3 regions of the Massilia aerilata genome follow, and region 2 is predicted to be linked to each of the others. Evidence: predicted binding sites of a transcription regulator. Region 2 holds the regulator's gene; each other region holds the start of a gene.

The links. The regulator FNR, encoded in region 2, switches genes on or off when oxygen is low (the NO sensors DNR and NnrR bind a similar motif). The targets are predictions, from matches to a motif close to TTGATNNNNATCAA.
Positions count from the first base shown of each region.
Region 1: a site for FNR is predicted at 3,637-3,650, ahead of nirK (copper-containing nitrite reductase). Genes of this name have one in related genera too.
Region 3: a site for FNR is predicted at 3,530-3,543, ahead of ACFPO9_RS20185 (gluzincin family metallopeptidase). Genes of this name have one in related genera too.

Region 1 covers NZ_JBHSMZ010000006.1:573,337-579,135, forward strand. The annotation lists gene ACFPO9_RS11685 (TetR/AcrR family transcriptional regulator) at 1-250, shown strand, start outside; gene ACFPO9_RS11690 (diguanylate cyclase domain-containing protein) at 302-1,903, shown strand; gene ACFPO9_RS11695 (hypothetical protein) at 2,605-3,564, opposite strand; gene nirK (copper-containing nitrite reductase) at 3,805-5,193, shown strand; gene ACFPO9_RS11705 (NRAMP family divalent metal transporter) at 5,255-5,799, opposite strand, start outside.
Region 2 covers NZ_JBHSMZ010000006.1:405,386-411,184, forward strand. The annotation lists gene ACFPO9_RS10950 (TorD/DmsD family molecular chaperone) at 1-93, opposite strand, end outside; gene ACFPO9_RS10955 (DUF2474 domain-containing protein) at 187-309, opposite strand; gene cydB (cytochrome d ubiquinol oxidase subunit II) at 309-1,316, opposite strand; gene ACFPO9_RS10965 (cytochrome ubiquinol oxidase subunit I) at 1,319-2,746, opposite strand; gene fnr (fumarate/nitrate reduction transcriptional regulator Fnr) at 2,945-3,715, shown strand; gene udk (uridine kinase) at 3,716-4,372, opposite strand; gene ACFPO9_RS10980 (hypothetical protein) at 4,550-4,825, shown strand; gene ACFPO9_RS10985 (M1 family aminopeptidase) at 5,024-5,799, opposite strand, start outside.
Region 3 covers NZ_JBHSMZ010000016.1:165,519-171,317, forward strand. The annotation lists gene ACFPO9_RS20155 (sterol desaturase family protein) at 1-475, opposite strand, end outside; gene ACFPO9_RS20160 (polysaccharide deacetylase family protein) at 472-1,272, opposite strand; gene ACFPO9_RS20165 (YncE family protein) at 1,272-2,243, opposite strand; gene ACFPO9_RS20170 (FKBP-type peptidyl-prolyl cis-trans isomerase) at 2,444-2,800, shown strand; gene ACFPO9_RS20175 (acyl-CoA-binding protein) at 2,933-3,187, shown strand; gene ACFPO9_RS20180 (polyhydroxyalkanoic acid system family protein) at 3,184-3,459, opposite strand; gene ACFPO9_RS20185 (gluzincin family metallopeptidase) at 3,620-5,146, shown strand; gene ACFPO9_RS20190 (protealysin inhibitor emfourin) at 5,143-5,421, shown strand; gene fdxA (ferredoxin FdxA) at 5,559-5,799, shown strand, end outside.

The DNA.
Region 1 (5,799 bases), 170 kb from region 2:
CAGAGATGGCGACCCTCGGCTATTCGCATTTTCCATCACCGGGCCACTCCTGGCCGGAATGCTGTTTCGCGAGACTTACGGCGCATTCAGTTCTCACACACCTGAGCTACAAGCCTTGGCATTACAGCACGCGACTACCGTGCTGGACGGCTTGATGCTGCCAGCACAAGCGCAGGCAGATGCATCCACTTTTAAAAGTTCTGGTGTGCATCCTGATGAGCCGCGCATCACTGGAGCCAGTAATATCTGAAGAGGCGTACGCAGGGCTTGTAGAATGCCACTTCCGTGTTCAGGTGCTTCCATGCAATCGATCGTTCGTCTAGGTTCCCTTAAGTTCCGTATCACCGTTGTCGTGGCAGTATCCGCATTGCTTGCCGCTAGCCTCGTGGCCCTCGCATCGCTTGCAGTAACAGAGCAAGAAATGATGCATATTGTTGGGGACCAGCAATACACGCTGCTGGAAAGCGTGGCATCCAACATCGATGAAGACCTCGAGTCGAAGCGAACCATGCTGAAGATTCTCGCCGAGGCCCTGGAGGCTGCCCTCATCCATGACGGTGCGCAGCTTCAAGAATTCCTTGAAAAACGTGGGACTTTGCGCGACGAATTTTTCAACGTGGTGGCTTTCGACCCGAATGGCACCGTCATCGCCAGCCTGGCCGATCGACGTGCAATTGGCACGAAGGGCTTTCAACATCGAGAATATTTCACTCGAACGGTCATGGCGCGCGAGGGTACGACCTCCGAGCCTTTCCGAAGCGCCTTGTCGGGAAAGCCGGTGGTGCTGGTAACACAACCGGTGTACGCCGACGATGGACGATTACTGTTTATCCTTGGTGGCGGTATCAACCTCGAAAGTCCGAGATTCTTCGGACAGCTTTTGAAGCTCAAGCCCGGCGACAGCGGTTATTTATTTTCAGTGACAACAAAGGGCGTGATCATTCACCACCCCACGCCTGGGCGGATTCTTGCGAACGTCAAGTCTGAGCCAGGAGGGGCAGTAAAGTCGACGCTCGCCGCGATGTCGGGTTTTGAGGGTTGGACCGAGGGTGTCAGTAAATCGGGGGTCCACGCGCTCATTTCATACAAGAGACTTCGCTCGGTGGATTGGATCGTTGGCGCGGTGTACCCGGTTTCCGAGGCGCTTACACCGATCATCGACATGCGCCGAAAGGCATTGATCGCGTCTTTCGTAATCGCAATCGCTACTGCGGTGATTGCGTGGTTTGCAGTGCTCCGCTTGCTGCGGCCGCTTGCCGCTTTAAGGCGGCATGTTGCAGGTCTTTCAGACGGCGAAACAGATATTTCTGTGTTCGACGTAGATAGAAAGGACGAGTTTGGTGACCTTAGCCGTGCCTTCTATAACCTGTCTCAGGAGCGAGCAAAAGCAGAAGCCGAACTGGCGGAACTCGCACAAACCGATGCACTTACCGGCGTTTATAACCGCAGAATGCTGGAGAAAACGCTTGCCTTTGCGGTTGCGCGAACGAAACGCGCGTCGTATAAGATCGTTCTGGCGTATATGGATATCGATCACTTTAAAGCGATAAACGACGGTCTTGGGCATGCGTGCGGCGACGCGATTCTCGTTGAGTTTGCTCAGCGGCTCTTGTCCGTTGTTCGTACGGCAGATACGGTTGCACGCCTTGGCGGCGACGAGTTTGTCATCGTCTTCGAGCACGTACGCGAGGTAACGGAAGCTCAGGCTCTTGGCGAAAAGATCGTTGATGTCATGCGGCGACCATTTAACTTGCCAAATAAAACCCTATCAATCACAACTAGCGTGGGGCTTGCCATATCCGACGAGTGCAAGGACACGCCGGAACTCATGTTGGCTCGTGCAGATACGGCTCTTTACAAAGCCAAACAAGCCGGGCGTGACCGTTATGTCGTTTCCTGTTAGAGCGCATCTGTGAAAACGCTCAATATGCTTCAAATGGGATCGAAAGCTGGCAGGAAGATGCGGGCGATACGTGTGGCGAAAGCGCTGACGTAGATCAGCGCAATAGCACTGATCTACAGATATGCTGGAGGCGAGGACGGGAGTCGAACCCGTCTAGACGGCTTTGCAGGCCGTTTTTCATCCATATCAATCAATGAATTAGGCGAGAACCGCAGTTTTGCACCACATGAGCTCGTTAAAGAGAGCCTTTCAAGATGAGAAGAAACCGGCACGGTGCCGGTAAAAGCCGGTCTTCGACCGGCTGGCTTCGGACGAAGCGGGACTCTAGAACGCATAACCGATACCAAGGCCCAGCAGCAGCGGGTCAACCTTCACTCGACTGGCGCACCCTTGCAATCTCGACATCCCTGCGGTTTTGCTCCTTCTTGACAGCGAGGTTGACACACCAGTGTCGGTCGATCCTGAAGTCGACACGGCTCCCCGTTCTTTATCGCGACCGTGGACAGGATTGACTTGCTTTAGGCGATGGATTTAAGACGTTGCGTGCCAGGCCGGCCAGGCAAGACATTCCCATGCTGCTGGTGCACTGGAGCTGCGTTGCTCGCGACGGTCTCGCGAAGGGCCGCCCATGACATCACATGGACTGGCATCGCCGCAGGAGCTTTCAAAAATGTAGCCGAGTCGCCGGACGCAACCGGAATTCACAGGCGGCCCGAGACGCCGAACATCAAGGCTCTGTCGGCAGTAAGCTGCACACCGTTGACGTGCCGTAGCACCGGCTGCTGAAAGAAGCCGTAGGCCTGCAGGCGTTCGCTGAAGGTGTAAGAAAGGCCTGGGCTCAGGAACAGGTAGCGTCCACCGCTATCGGCGGGTTCGGCATTGACGCCACTGTCGCGCGCCTTGTGAACGAAGTTCAGCTGCGCCAGCAGGCCCAGGCGCTCGCCTACCCCTTTCCGGTAGCCGAGGTCGGTACTGAACTGCGCGCCCGCCTTGTAGCCGTCGCGGCTGTTCAGCGCGCGCTGGTATTGTCCTTGAACGAACCAGGAAGCATCGTCGGCCGTGCAACGCTGGTGGAAGTAGCTGCCGACGATCAGATCGGTCGTCCCGGTACCGGGCTGCAGGCTCCGCTCCGCGCGCTCGCTTTCGGCGTTTTCTACGGTAAAGTGGCCTGTCGGCAGCTTGAGTCCAATGACGATGCCAGCCCTGCCGGGGTTCATCGCATCGCCCGTGGCGGCGTACTGATAGCGCGCCAGCAGGCGTACGTCCCCGAGTTCGGTGAACTTCCATTCGTTCGTCAGCGCCGCACCGTGGTGATTGTGGATGTGCGCGTGATCGCGGTCGCCGAGCGCCGCGCTGATCGAAAGGCCCCATCCATTGCCGAAACCATGGCTGTAGGTAGTCATCAGGTTGCGGTTGACGGTCTCGACCTCATCGTGGTGATGCGGTATCTGGCCGACCGCTACCTTGTCTCCTCCCGAGAAGGCTTGATCCTGGTCGATGTACTCATAGTGCAGATCGAAGCTTGAGCCGGCCTCGATCAGGGCGCTGTGCGAGGTCCAGTTCGTGTTCACGGTGCAGAAAGCCGAGCCGCAGCTTGCAAAAGCGGCGCCCGGGAGAATGAATGCGACAGCGATGGCGTGACGAAGTGTGCTGGCTTTCATATCTGATCCTTATCAGTTGATTTAAATTTTTCCGTTTGGAAAAATCATAGCCGTCGCGAAGTCGATTCTTGAATGATTCAGATCAAGGTCCTGCACCATGAATCGATGTGCCGCGAGGTACTTACCCGATCCGCGCTGGCTTGAAAAGGCTTGATCCGAATCATTTCTACTACTCATCCCTGAAACCTATGATTGCGTCGTATCAACGACAAAACACAGGTATATAAAATGAAACCCAAGATGCTCCCTTATCTCATCGCCTCCGTCCTACTGGGTGGCGGCATGCTCGCGCCAGCCTATGCCCAGCATGAGCACATGCATGCGCCTTCGGCAGTGCAGACCGTTGCGGATGTCACGTTCACGCTGCGCACCGATATCTCTGACGGCAAGTTGGTCTTCATGGGAGACGCGGGGCCGATCAACGGCAAGGCCAACCCGACCCTGAACGTGCCAGTCGGCGCAGTGGTCCAGATCAACCTCGTCAACGGCGATGGCGCCACGCACGACATCAGCGTCAAGGACTTCGACGCCAAATCGAACCAGGTGAACGACAAGGGCGCGAGCACGACCATCGTGTTCCGCGCCAACAAGAAAGGGACCTTCGACTATGTCTGTTCCCTGCCGGGCCACGTCCAGGCCGGCATGATCGGGAAGATCGTCGTCGGCGAGCCGGCGGCGGACACCCGGCCAAAGGCGGCCGACATCTCGCGCGATCCGCACGACCTTCCCCCATCGGTCGGCAAGCGCGGCCCCCAGCACCTCAGCGTCAATCTGGAAACCACGGAAGTCATGGGCCAGTTGATGGACGGCTCGACCTACAAGTACTGGACCTTCAACAGCAAGGTGCCGGGTCCTTTCATCCGCGTGCGCGTGGGCGACACCGTCGACGTCAACCTGAGCAACGCGAAGGACAGCCATATGATCCACTCGGTCGACTTCCACGCGGTAACCGGCCCGGGCGGCGGCGCCACGGTCACGCAGGCGGCGCCCGGTTCATCGAAGTCCTTCACCTTCAAGGCGCTCAATCCCGGCCTGTACGTGTACCACTGCGCCACGCCGATGGTGGCCCAGCACATCTCCAATGGCATGTACGGCATGATCCTGGTCGAGCCGGAAGGCGGACTGCCGAAGGTCGACCGTGAGTTCTATGTGATGCAGGGCGAGCTGTACACGGCCCAGCGCCATGGCACCGCAGGGGAAAACGAGTTCTCGCTCGAGAAGCTGCTCGCGGAGCAGCCGGAACATCTGATCTTCAACGGCAATCACGACGCCCTTACCAAGACCCACCGCATGGAAGCAAAGGTCGGCGAGACGGTACGGATCTTCTTCGGTGTCGGCGGCCCGAACGCCACCTCGAGCTTCCACGTGATCGGCGAAGTGTTCGACCGCGTGTACAGCCTTGGCGACCTCACCACGGCGCCGCTGCGGAATGTCCAGACCACGACCGTGGCCCCCGGCGGCGCGACCATGGTCGAGTTCAAGGTCGACGTACCGGGCCGCTACATTCTGGTAGACCACGCGCTGTCTCGCATGGAAAAAGGCCTGGCCGGCTTCCTGTATGTGACGGGCGATCCCAATCCGGCCGTGTTCCGCTCGACCAGCAGGCCGGACGCACTGTCCGGACACTGAGGGAAGGCCATGAACGCCGCGTCCGCGCGGCGTGGCCGGCGAGACGCACTCGCCGGTCGGCTTACATCAGCAGCATCGCCGCCACCGCGCACGCCATGACAACGGTACTCAGCCAGCCAAGCAGTTTCAGGCGTGGGCGGGCAGCCAGGCTGCCCATGATGTCGGTGCGCGTCACAATCAGCATCATGACGGTCATGATCGGTACTGAAATGACGCCGTTGACGACTGCGCTCCAGTATAGGGCCTTGATGGGGTCAATGGGCGTGAAAATCAGGCCCATTCCCGCCAGCGTCGAGATAGCAATCATCGTGTAGAACCGCGGCGCCATCGCCGGCTTGTCCTCGAGGCTGCTGCGCCATCCCAATGCGTCGGACACCGCGTAGGCGGCAGAGCCGGCAAGTACCGGTATCGCAAGCATTCCCGTTCCGACGATGCCGAGGCTGAACATCAGGAAAGCCGCCTGGCCTGCCACTGGGCGCAGCGCTATGGCCGCCTGGGCGCTCGTCTGGATATCGCTGACGCCATGGACGTGCAAGGTCACTGCGGTCGTCAACATGATAAAAAACGCCACCAGATTCGAAAAGGCCATGCCGATGCACGTATCGA
Region 2 (5,799 bases):
CGGCGCCAGCAGCAGGCGTGCGATCAGTGCGTAAAAATCGGCCCGCGCCTGGTCCTCATCGGACAAGGGCAAGGCAATCGTTTGTAAGGACACATTCTCCTGTGGCACTGAGCGGTTCTCCCGTTAGCAAATCTGCACTGAAAGTGTAGTCCCAGGGAACCCAAGAGGCGCGCACGGTTGAACTGCCTATTTCATGCCGGCCGCATGCATGAGCACCCGCAACAGCCAGGCGACGCCAGCCAGCGCCGCCACCCCGACCAGCCAGAGACCGATCATCCAGCCCAGCCTGCGCATCCAGAGCGTGTTCATCAGTGGTATCCCTCGGTGTCGATGACCTTGCCGCGAAACACATAATAGGCCCAGCCCGTATAGGCCAGGATCAGGGGCAGCACGATCAGCGTGCCGACCAGCGCGAAGCTCTGGGTGGCCGGCGGCGCGGCCGCTTCCCAGATCGTGATGAAGGGTGGGACGATGTGCGGCCAGATGCTGATCGCCATGCCCGTAAAGCCCAGCAGCACCAGCGCCAGCGCGGCGGCGAAGGGTTGCCAGGAGGGACTGCGCGCCAGGGACCATAGCAGCCAGACGAGGGAGGCGGCCACCAGCAGCGGCACCGGCGACAGGATCAGCAGGTTCGGGAAGCTGAACCAGCGCTCGGCCACCTGGTGCTGGGACAACGGGGTCCACACGCTGACCACGGCGATGGCCGCCAGCAGCAGCCAGGTGAAAGGCCGCGCCAGCTTGCGCATGCGTTCATGCAGCTCGCCGCCGGTCTTCATCACCAGCCAGGTCGCGCCCAGCAGCGCATAGGCGATCATGACGCCGCAGCCGGCCGCCAGCGGGAAAGGCGCGAACCAGTCCAGCGGCCCGCCCGCATAGCTGCGCCCCGACACCGGAATTCCGGAAAGAAAGGCGCCCAGCGATACGCCCTGGAAGAAGGCCGCCGTCATCGAGCCAGCGATGAAAGCCAGGTCCCAGACCGGCCGTTCGCGGTCGTTGGCCTTGAAGCGGAATTCGAAAGCCACGCCGCGGAAGATCAGCCCGAGCAGCATGAAGATCAGCGGCAGGTAGAGGCCGGGCAGGATCACCGCATAGGCCACCGGGAAGGCCGCCAGCAGGCCCTCGCCGCCCAGCACCAGCCAGGTCTCGTTGCCGTCCCAGATCGGCGCCACCGAATTCATCATCGTGTCGCGGTCGCGCCTGTCCGGCACGAAGGGATAGAGCATGCCGATGCCGAGGTCGAAGCCGTCCAGCACCACGTACATGAAGACGGAGAAGAAGATGATGCCGGCCCAGACCGCGGTGATGTCGATGTCCATAGTCATGTCAGGTTGTCTTCGTTGGCCGAGGCCTCGGCTTCCGGCACGGACAGGGGCCGCGCCGGCGTGCGCCCCCTGCCCGGCCCGCCCTGGGCCGCGCGCGTGGTGTCGAAGGCTTGCGGTCCCTTGCGCACCAGCCGCAGCACATAGGCGATGCCGACCCCGAACACGAACAGGTAAGCCACCACGAACAGCGCCAGCGACAGGGCCAGCGGACCGGCGGAGATCTTCGAGGCGGCATCCGCGGTGCGCAGCACGCCGTAGACGATCCAGGGCTGGCGCCCGACCTCGGTGGTGATCCAGCCGGCCAGCACCGCCAGCAGGCCCGCCGGCCCCATCCACATCGCCATCTTCAGGAAGCCGCGGCTGTCGTACAGCCGCTTTTTAAGCCGCAGCCACAGGCTCCAGGCGCCCAGCGCGATCATCAGCAGGCCCAGGCCGACCATCGCGCGGAAGCTCCAGAAGATAATCAGGGCGTTGGGCCGCTCGTCCTTCGGGAATGCCTTGAGGCCCCTGATCTGGCCGCCCCAGGTGTGCGTGAGTATCCAGCTGCCGACGCGCGGGATGCCGAGTGCGAATTTCGTTTCCTCGTCCTTCATGGAAGGGATGCCGAACAGCAGCAGCGGCAAGGGCTTGTCGCCTTCGTTTTCCCAATGCCCCTCGAGCGCCGCGATCTTGGCCGGCTGGTGCTGCAAGGTGTTCAGGCCATGCATGTCCCCGACCACGGCCTGGATGGGCGCGACGATCAGCACCATCCACATCGCCATCGACAGCATGGTGCGCACCGCTTCGTTGCCGCGGCCTTTCAGGAGATGCCAGGCGGCGGAGGCGCCCACGAACAAGGCCGTCGACAGGAAGGCGGCAATCGACATGTGCACCAGCCGGTAGGGAAAGGACGGGTTGAAAATGATTTTGAGCCAGTCGACCGGCACCATGCGTCCATCGACGATGGCATAGCCCTGCGGCGTCTGCATCCAGCTGTTCGAGCCGAGGATCCAGGTGGCGGAGATCAGGGTGCCGAGCGCGACCATGCAAGTGGCGAGGAAGTGCAGCCCGGGCCCGACCTTGGTCCAGCCGAACAGCATCACGCCCAGGAAGCCGGCTTCCAGGAAGAAGGCGGTCAGCACCTCGTAGGCCAGCAGCGGCCCGGTGATGGCGCCGGCGTATTCGGAAAAAAAACTCCAGTTGGTGCCGAACTGGTAAGCCATCACGATGCCGGAGACCACGCCCATGCCGAAAGTCACGGCGAAAATCCGCAACCAGAACTGGTACAGGTCGACGAAGACCTGGCGCCTGGTCTTCAGCCAGCACAGCTCCAGCACGGCCAGGTAACTGGCCAGGCCGATGGTGATCGCTGGAAACAGGATGTGGAACGACATCGTGAACGCGAACTGAAGGCGCGCCAGGTCCAATGCCGCCAAGCCGAACATGTGAGCTCCCCTTATTGTTGTGTACAGAATCTAGCACGCGCCGGGGTGCGCACGATTGCCAGGGTGGCAAGGCAGGCCTGCGGTCAAAATGCGACGTCATGTGAACAGGCGTTCAACTGTTCCGGCGGGAAGATGCACAGTCCTCGAACAGCGACCGTATAATCACGGATATTGACCCCCAACCGTCTCCACCGACCGATGATCCAGGCCATCAGCTTACCGACCGACGACAAACTGCTGAACGTGCAAACCCTGAAGGCCAGTTGCGCGGCCTGCAGCATGCACCAGCTCTGCCTGCCGATGGGCCTCGCGGATGCGGACATCGACCGTCTCGACAAGATCATCGGCCGCCGCCGGCGCGTGGCGCGCGACGAGCCCCTGTACCGCAAGGGCGATCCCTTCCGCAACCTGTACGCGGTGCGTTTCGGGCATTTCAAGACTTACCAGGTGAACGCCGCCGGCGAAACCCAGATCACCGGCTTCCAGATGGCCGGCGAACTGCTGGGCATGGACGCGATCAGCAGCGAATGCCACCACTGCGATGCGGTGGCGCTGGAGGACAGCGAAGTCTGCGAGATCCCCTTCGGCAACCTGGAAGAGCTGTTCGGCCAGGTGCCGACCCTGCTGCGCCACTTCCACCGCATGATGAGCAACGAGATCACGCGCGAGCAGAACGCCATGCTACTGCTCGGCAATATGCGGGCGGAACAGCGTTTTGCCGTCTTCCTGGTCAACAAGTCGGCCCGCTACGCGGCGCGCGGCTATTCGCCGACCCAGTTCGCCCTGCGCATGTCGCGCGAAGACATCGGCAACTACCTGGGCCTGACGATCGAGAGCATCAGCCGCCTGCTGTCGCGTTTCAAGAAGATGGGCCTGCTGACGATCGACAAGCGCGAGGTCACCCTGCTCGATCCGGCCCGCCTGAAGGCGCTGGCGGCCGGCACCGAGCAATGCAGCCCGATGGCCTGATCAGGGCTGTTCGAGTTTTCCGCGCTTTAACTCATCGATGACGCTCGCGACCTTGGTCGTGATGACGTCGACCGCCGGGCCGTTCGCGCCGTGCGGCAGGATGACGTCGGCGTGGCGCTTGGTCGGTTCGATGAACTGCTTGTGCATCGGGCGCACCGTTTCCAGGTACTGGTTGACGATGCTCTCGGTCGTGCGGCCGCGCTCGGCAATATCCCGCTGCATGCGGCGGATGAAGCGCACGTCCGGCGCCGTGTCGACGAAGATCTTCAGCGACATCATCTTGCGCAGGTCCGCGTCGTAGAGGGCGAACAGGCCTTCGATCACGATCACCGGGGCCGGCTTGACCGGTATGGTCTTGCTGGAGCGGTTGTCGATCGTGAAATCGTATTCCGGCATCTGGATCGTTTCGCCATTGCGCAGGGCGCGCACGTGCTGCACCATCAGCGGCCAGTCGAAGGCGTCCGGGTGGTCGTAATTCTGCCGGCGGCGGACTTCAGGGGTGAGTTCGGACTGGTCGTTGTAATAGTCGTCCTGCATGACGACCGACACCATCTCGGCGCCGAAGGAAGACAGCACCTGCTGCGTCACCGTGGACTTGCCGCTGCCGCTGCCGCCGGCCACGCCGATGACGAAGGGTTGGAAGGAATTCTGGTTCATCCCCGAATGATACCGGAGCGGGGCGCGAACTGACAGAGGCAGTCATTTGTTCATAAACTTTAAGCATGCACACTGGACAGGCCGTGCGGCATGTCCTACAAAGACGGCCGAAGCCCTCCTATGGTCGGCGCTGGCCCGCCTATCCATGATGGTCTTCCCTACTATTAGGAGATGATCATGAAAACAGTGCAAGGCCTCTTCATCGGCAGCATGATCGCCCTGTCCCTGGGGGCATGCAGCGCGACACGCACGAGCGGCAGCGACATGGACGCCAGTTCCGCAACGGGTTCGACCTCCAGCGGTTCCACAACCAGCGGCACAATGGAAGGCAACACGATGGGCACCACCGGCAGCCCGGGCACGGTGGGCGCGTCCGGCCAGGGCGCGGGGGCCACGTCGACGACCCCGCCGACGACGCCGCCCACGGACCCGCAGCCGACCGATCGGCGTTGAGTTTCTTCGCAATGCGAATGCCGGGCCGGACTGGTACCAGTCGTATCCCTGGATCCGGCAGCCTACCCGCCTGGCCGCCATCCGCCAGGCGGCGGTTCGAGCATCGACTTGATGAAGCCGAGGGCGTAAAGTCGCGGCGCCTCCCCTTCCGTGTGCCGGGCCGGTACGGGCCGGAGCGCCGGAGCGGCGCTCCAGCGATCAGTCGACGCTGACCTCCTTGCGATTATCGCGCGACACCCGGTCGATCATCTTGTTGTAAGGGTCGACGCCGACCTCGAAAGGCCGCGCCTTGACGGTCACGGTCAGCACCGGATTCGCGCCGCTCAGCACCCGCTTCTCCAGCAGCAGCACCTTCTCGTCCGCCTCCTTGGCCCCCCTGGCGCGCGCGAACACGCCGATCTCCACCGGCTCGTCGTAGGCGCGCGCCGTCTCCTTGCCCTTGCCGTCGGCCTCCATCTTCGCCAGGTGCAGCTTCATCGTCACGTCCCACTGGCCGTCAGGGCGCTTCTTGGCAGTGGCTTCCGTCACGCGGTTATCGTAGAAAACGATCTTCTCGAACAGGTCGGTGATCAGCGCCTGCTTGTCGGCCGGCGCTTCCTGGCGAATATAGGCGACCAGCTCGGCGGAGGTCGTGAACGGCGACTCCTGGTAGCCCTTGTCGACCAGGAAGCGCTTCAATGCGCGGTTCAGCGCTTCCTCGCCGATCTCGTCGCGCAGGCGGTAGAAGACGAGGCTGCCCTTGCGGTAGTGGATGTACTGCTGGTTTTCCACCCGCACCAGCGGCAGCTCCTCGATCGCTTCGCCGCCGCGCGAGCTGAGGTAGCGATCCAGTTCGTAGCGCAGGAAGCGGCGCATCTGGTGGCGGCCGTATTCCTTCTCCATCACCATCAGCGCGGAATACTGCGACAGCGATTCGATCAGCATGCTCGAGCCCTGCACGTTGGCGGCGGTCACCTGGTGGCCCCACCACTGGT
Region 3 (5,799 bases), on a different contig from region 2:
CCCACCACCAGCGGAACTTGTGCTGGCCGCGGTGGAACCAGTAATCGAAGAAGTCCAGCACCACCAGGTAGACCAGGAAGCTGGCCAGCGGGCTCATGCCGGTCACCAGCGACTCCAGGTTAAACGGGTGCACGCCCTCCATGCGCAATGCGCCGGCCACGTGGTCCATGATGGGGTCGAGGGTGAAGAATACCGCCATCGTGAAGAAACCCAGGCGGTGGATCAGGGTGTAGACGAAGTCGTTCCAGCGCGCGTGGCGGTCGCTCATCTTCTGCGCCGGGATCAGGGACTCGAGCGGCCGCAGGATGAGGAACAGGGCCGCCACCTCGCAGGCGCCGGCGAGGAACCATTCGACGCCCTCGAAGGCGTCCTCGGCGTATTCACCCAGGCCGGTATAGAACAGCAGGGGCTCGACCACGGACTCGAACAGCCAGCCCTGGAGGAATGCGAACCAATCGATGAAATGCTGAATCATTTTTTGAAGTGAGAAGCGTAATCCGGATGCTCTCTCAGTGTAGCGAAACAGAAGCCTTTCTGCTCGAGACCACTGATCAGGGGTTCCAGGTTGGCCGGCGCCCACGGGTCCTTGCGCGACCAGATGCCCATGTGGGCCATGAAGATGTCGCCGTCCTTCAGCTTGTCCAGCGCGCGCTTGAGCAGCAGCGCGTTGGGGAAAGCCTCACTGGCGGTTTCGTCGCCGGAGAAGCCGGCCGGGGCCCAGCCGACGTGGCTGTAGCCGCAGCTGTTGGCGGCCGCCAGCACGTTTGGCGAGGTATGGCCGCCCGGCGCGCGGAAGATCGGGTCCAGGCCGCGCCCGGTCAGTTCGCGGAAGCGCGCGTCGACCCGGCGCAGTTCGCCGCAATACTGCTCGGCGGTCCAGGTCTGCTGCTTGCCGGCGTGGACGCCGAACTGGGGCTTGACGGCGATCCGGCCGCCGGCTTCGTCGCGCTTCCAGTAAACATGGTCGAAGGTGTGGCTGCCGAAGGCATGGCCTTCCGCCGCCCTCGCCTTCCAGTAGGCGGCCCAGCTGGGATCCAGCGACCAGTCGCCGCGCACCGTCTTCTCGTTGGCGAGAAAGAAGGTGGCCTTGATGTGGTGCCTGCCGAGCGTCTCGGCGATCAGCGCGGCCTGCGACTGGCTGCCGGTGTCGAAAGTGAGGTAGATGGTGCCCTTGCATGCACCCGCGGCGGGCGAACTCGCGCTCGCCCCCTGCATTGTCACGGTTGCCGCCAGCAGCAGCGCCGCCGCGGCCTTGGCGGGCCGCGCTCGCATCACATCCTCGGCGCCGAATTGGCGAAGAACACGCCGTGCGGCGAACGGCCGACCGGGATCATCTTGATCACCTTGCGGCTGGCGACGTCGATCACCGCCACCTTCTTGATCCAGCGCTGGGTCACCCACAGGGTCTTGCCGTCAGCGGACAGCTCCATGCAGTCCGGGCCGCCCGGCACCGGGATCATGCCGACGTTCTCCAGCGTGACCTGGTCGATGATGTTGATCGAATTCTGCACGCGGTTCGACACGAACACGTGGCGCTTGTCGCCGACCGCGCGGAAGTTGTGGGCGCCGTTGCCGGTCTTGATGCGCTTGACCGACTTTGCCGTGCGCCAGTCGATCACCTCGACGTAGTCGCTGCCCATGATCCCGACCAGCAGGTACTTGTCGTCCGGGGTCATGGTGATGCCGGCCGGGAGCTTGCCGACCGCGAGGGTCCACTTGACGGCGCCGGTCTTGAGGTCGATCGCGCTGACCTGGTCGCTGCCCTGGCGGGTGATGAAGGCCGTGGTGCTGGCGGCGTCGAAGGCGATGTGGCTCGGCATGCGCGGCAGCGGCACGCGGCGGCTCAGCACGAAGTTGCCGTTCACGTACTGGTAGATGTCCACGCGGTCGAGGCGCAGCGCGGTCGAGACGAACCACTTCTGGTCCGGCGAAAAGCCGATCTGGTAGGGGTCGAGCACGTCGGTCACGCGGCGCTGCACCTTGCCGTTGATCGGGTCCAGGAAAATCAGCTCGTTGCCCACCGAGCTGGCGACGATCACGGACTTGTTGTCCGGCGTGGCCATCAGGTGGTGCGGCTCCTTGCCCACCGCGAAGGTGCCGTTGTCGGCGCCGGTTTTCTGGTCGAGCAGCTGGACCGTGGCGTCACGCGAATTCAGGACGACGACGACGTTGGCCTGCGCGGCCTGGACGGCGCTCAACAGGCAGAGAGCAGTGACAAAAAGCTTACGGATGCGACGCAGCATGGGAGGACGACAGCCCGGAGGTGGAAGAAGTTCTTATTCTACGGGGAAACGTCTGTATTCGAAGGGCGGTTGACAGGTTTCATGAAGAATTCGGCGCACCCTCGCAACACAGTGGAAAAGGCGTCAACAGAAGCGCCGTAGCAGATCGACAGGTACATGGACTACAATCGTGATTTACACCTGAACAAGAGGACAAGACCATGCCCATCACCACCACGAATTCCGGCCTGCAATACGAAGACACCGTCGTCGGCGACGGTCCGGAAGCCACGGCCGGCCAGTACGTGACCGTGCACTACACCGGCTGGCTGCGCAACGACGACGGCAGCCAGGGCGCCAAGTTCGACTCCAGCAAAGACCGCAACGACCCCTTCCAGTTCCCGCTGGGCGCCGGCCATGTGATCAAGGGCTGGGACGAAGGCGTGCAGGGCATGAAGGTGGGCGGTGCGCGCCGCCTGACCATCCCGGCCGCGCTGGGCTATGGTGCGCGCGGCGCCGGCGGCGTGATTCCGCCGAATGCGACGCTGATTTTCGACGTCGAACTGCTGGGCGTGTAATCAGAATAACACCACGTAGGGTGGGCACTCCGTGCCCACGTATCCCGTTCGCATCGTGCCGGCGCCACGCGTGGGCTCGGGGAGCCCACCCTACGATGGCCGAAGTATTGCCATTTTATTCAAGGAGTCACCATGAGTTTGCAAGAACAGTTCGCCCAGGCACAAATCGATTCGAAGAACCTGCCCGAGCGTCCGGACAACATGACCCTGCTGAAGATCTACGCCCTGTACAAGCAGGGCTCGAGCGGCGACGTCACCGGCGAGCGCCCGGGCTTCACCGACATGATCGGCCGCGCCAAGTTCGACGCCTGGGCCGCCCTGCAGGGTACCTCGCAGGACGACGCGATGCAGCAGTACGTCGACCTGATCGAAGACCTCAAGGCTTAAGCAAACACCTTGCGCATGCTTTCCGCCACCTTCGCTTCGATGGTGGAGCGGAAAGCGCCCATCAGCATGCCCAGCCTGATGCGCAGCGCGGCCTGGCTTTCGCCCAGCGCCAGCGTGCCTTCCACGCCGCTGCGTTCGAAACGGAGCACGTCGCCCTCCCACCTGCATTGCAGGCCGTATTCCCCCGCCAGCTTGTCCGCCACCTTCTGGGCCGCCGCGCGCGCCGCATCCGCGCCGAGCTGATGTTGCTGGGTGATGCTGATATCCGCCATCCTGGCCATCCTTCCTGAATCGAAAACGACTGAGCCCGCCATGATGCCAGCTGTGCCGCGCATTGGCTAGTTGACTCAAATCAATATCCGATCCGAAGGCCGGGCGACCATTTCCTTTGCAGCCTGCCTGTCGCAGCCTGCTCCACCGGAGGAAGTGATCATGACGTCAAGAGACAGCCCGCCCGACCAGCCCCCGATCGGCTACGTGCCGATGCCGGCCGCCCCCTATCGCCAGCACCGCAAGGCAGCCCAGCTGCTCGACCAGCCGGGCCGTCCGCGCCCCTTGGCCGGTCCGGGCCGTGCCGGCAGTGCTGAAAACGGCGGCCAGGAAGACGTCCCCCTGCCCTATGCCTTCGGCGCGCGCGTGCTGATGTGGAAGCAGGATCCCTCGGTGGCCGAGATCGGCACCCGCAAGGTGTTCCTGCCGGGCGTGGTGCTGGCCGGCCCGCGCGACGCCCGCATCGCCATCGCGCTCGACGCCGACCTCCCGGCGGTCGAGCCGAACGCCTTCGGCGACTTCGTCACCATGCCGGACACGCCGCAATTCGACGCCGTCCACACCTACGCCGTGGTGCGCCAGACGCTCACCATGTACCAGCGCGCCCTGTCCACCGCCGGCGCCGCCATGCCCCTGCCCTGGCAGTGGAACAGCAGCGTCGACACCGCGCCGCTGCAGGTCCACCCCTACGGCTTGCCGAACGTGATGAATGCCTATTACAGCCGGACCCAGTCCTGCCTGAAGTTCGGCGACTTCGTCCCGCCCGGCGAGACGGCGCGCCTGTACACCTGCCGCTCCTTCGACATCGTCTCGCACGAGACCGGCCACGCGGTGCTGGACGGCCTCAAGCCGCAATGGCTGATGGCCGACAATCCGCCCCAGACCGGCGGCCTGCACGAATCCTTCGGCGACCTGACCGCGATCTTCCTGGCCCTGTCCCAGCTCGACCAGTGCGAGGCGGTGGTGGCCCAGACCAAGGCGCACCTGCACGATAAAACTTTCCTGGCCGACATCGCCGAGCAGTTCGGCCTGGCGCTGGGCAGCACCAACGGCCTGCGCAATGCCGACAACGACCTGACCCTGAGCCAGGCCGGCACCGAAGTCCACGCCATCTCCCAGGTATTCACCGGCGCGCTCTACGACATCCTGGCCGACATGTTCGCCTTCGAGCGCAATCCGGAGCTGGAAGATTGCGCCAGCGTGCTGCACCGGGTCGCCGCCTGGCTGCGCGGGCTGCTGCTGCGCGCCCTGATCGCCGCGCCCGACGTGGCCGCCACCTATGCCGACGTCGCCAACGAGATGCTGCGCCTGGCCCTCGAGGACGGCAAGCCGCCTGAGTACACGACCTTCATCCGCAACCGCTTCGCCCAGCGCGAAGTGGTCGACGTGCCGGCCACCCTCACCGGCCCGCACCCGGCCGGGCTGCGCCTGGCGGCCTGCGTGCAGGATGCCCCCGGCGCCAAGCAGGACCGGCGCGCCTGCTGCGGCACCATGAACCTGGCCGAGTACTACAACGTCGAACGCATCCTGGATGCCGAGGCCCAGGCGCTGGCGCGCTGGTGCGCGGAACACGGCCGCTTCGGCCCGGCCGGCGACGAGCAGGCGGCGACCGAAGCCGGGGCCGCGGTGGCGGCGGTCGGGGTCGGCGCGGACGGGGTGACGGTGAGACTGCTCGAGACGCAGCGATGAAAATCACGGCCCGCGCCAGCGGCGGCTTTGCCGGCCGCAGCGAGCGCTTCGAACTCGACACCGGCTGTCACCGCGACGGCCGGGCGATCGAATCCCTGGTCGACAGCCTCGACTTCTTCCACGCCGCCCCCGGCTCGCCGCTGGGGGCGGACCTGATTCATTGGGAAATCACGGCCGACGATGGCCGGCGCTGCCGCACCGTGACCCTGTTCGACGATGGCAGCGCCGCGCCGGGCTGGCAGGCGCTGATTGAACACCTGCGCGGCAGCCGTTGACAACATTTGCTAATGTGTATTGTGTATAAGCCTGATTTGTCGTAAAGGCCGAATTGCCCTAAAATACAGTGCTTTGCCGCGTCCGGCGAGCTCCCCTGTATCCAACACGCCGCCGCTTCCACTGATTAAGGACTGTTATGACCCACGTTGTCACCGAATCGTGCATCCGTTGTCGCTATACCGACTGCGTGGATGTATGCCCGGTAGATTGTTTCCGGGAAGGCCCGAACTTCCTCACCATCGACCCGGACGAGTGCATCGATTGCGCCGTGTGCGTGGCGGAGTGCCCGGTCAACGCGATCTACGCGGAAGAAGACGTGCCGTCGGACCAGCAGCAATTCATCAAGATCAACGCCGACCTGTCGCGCCACTGGCCGT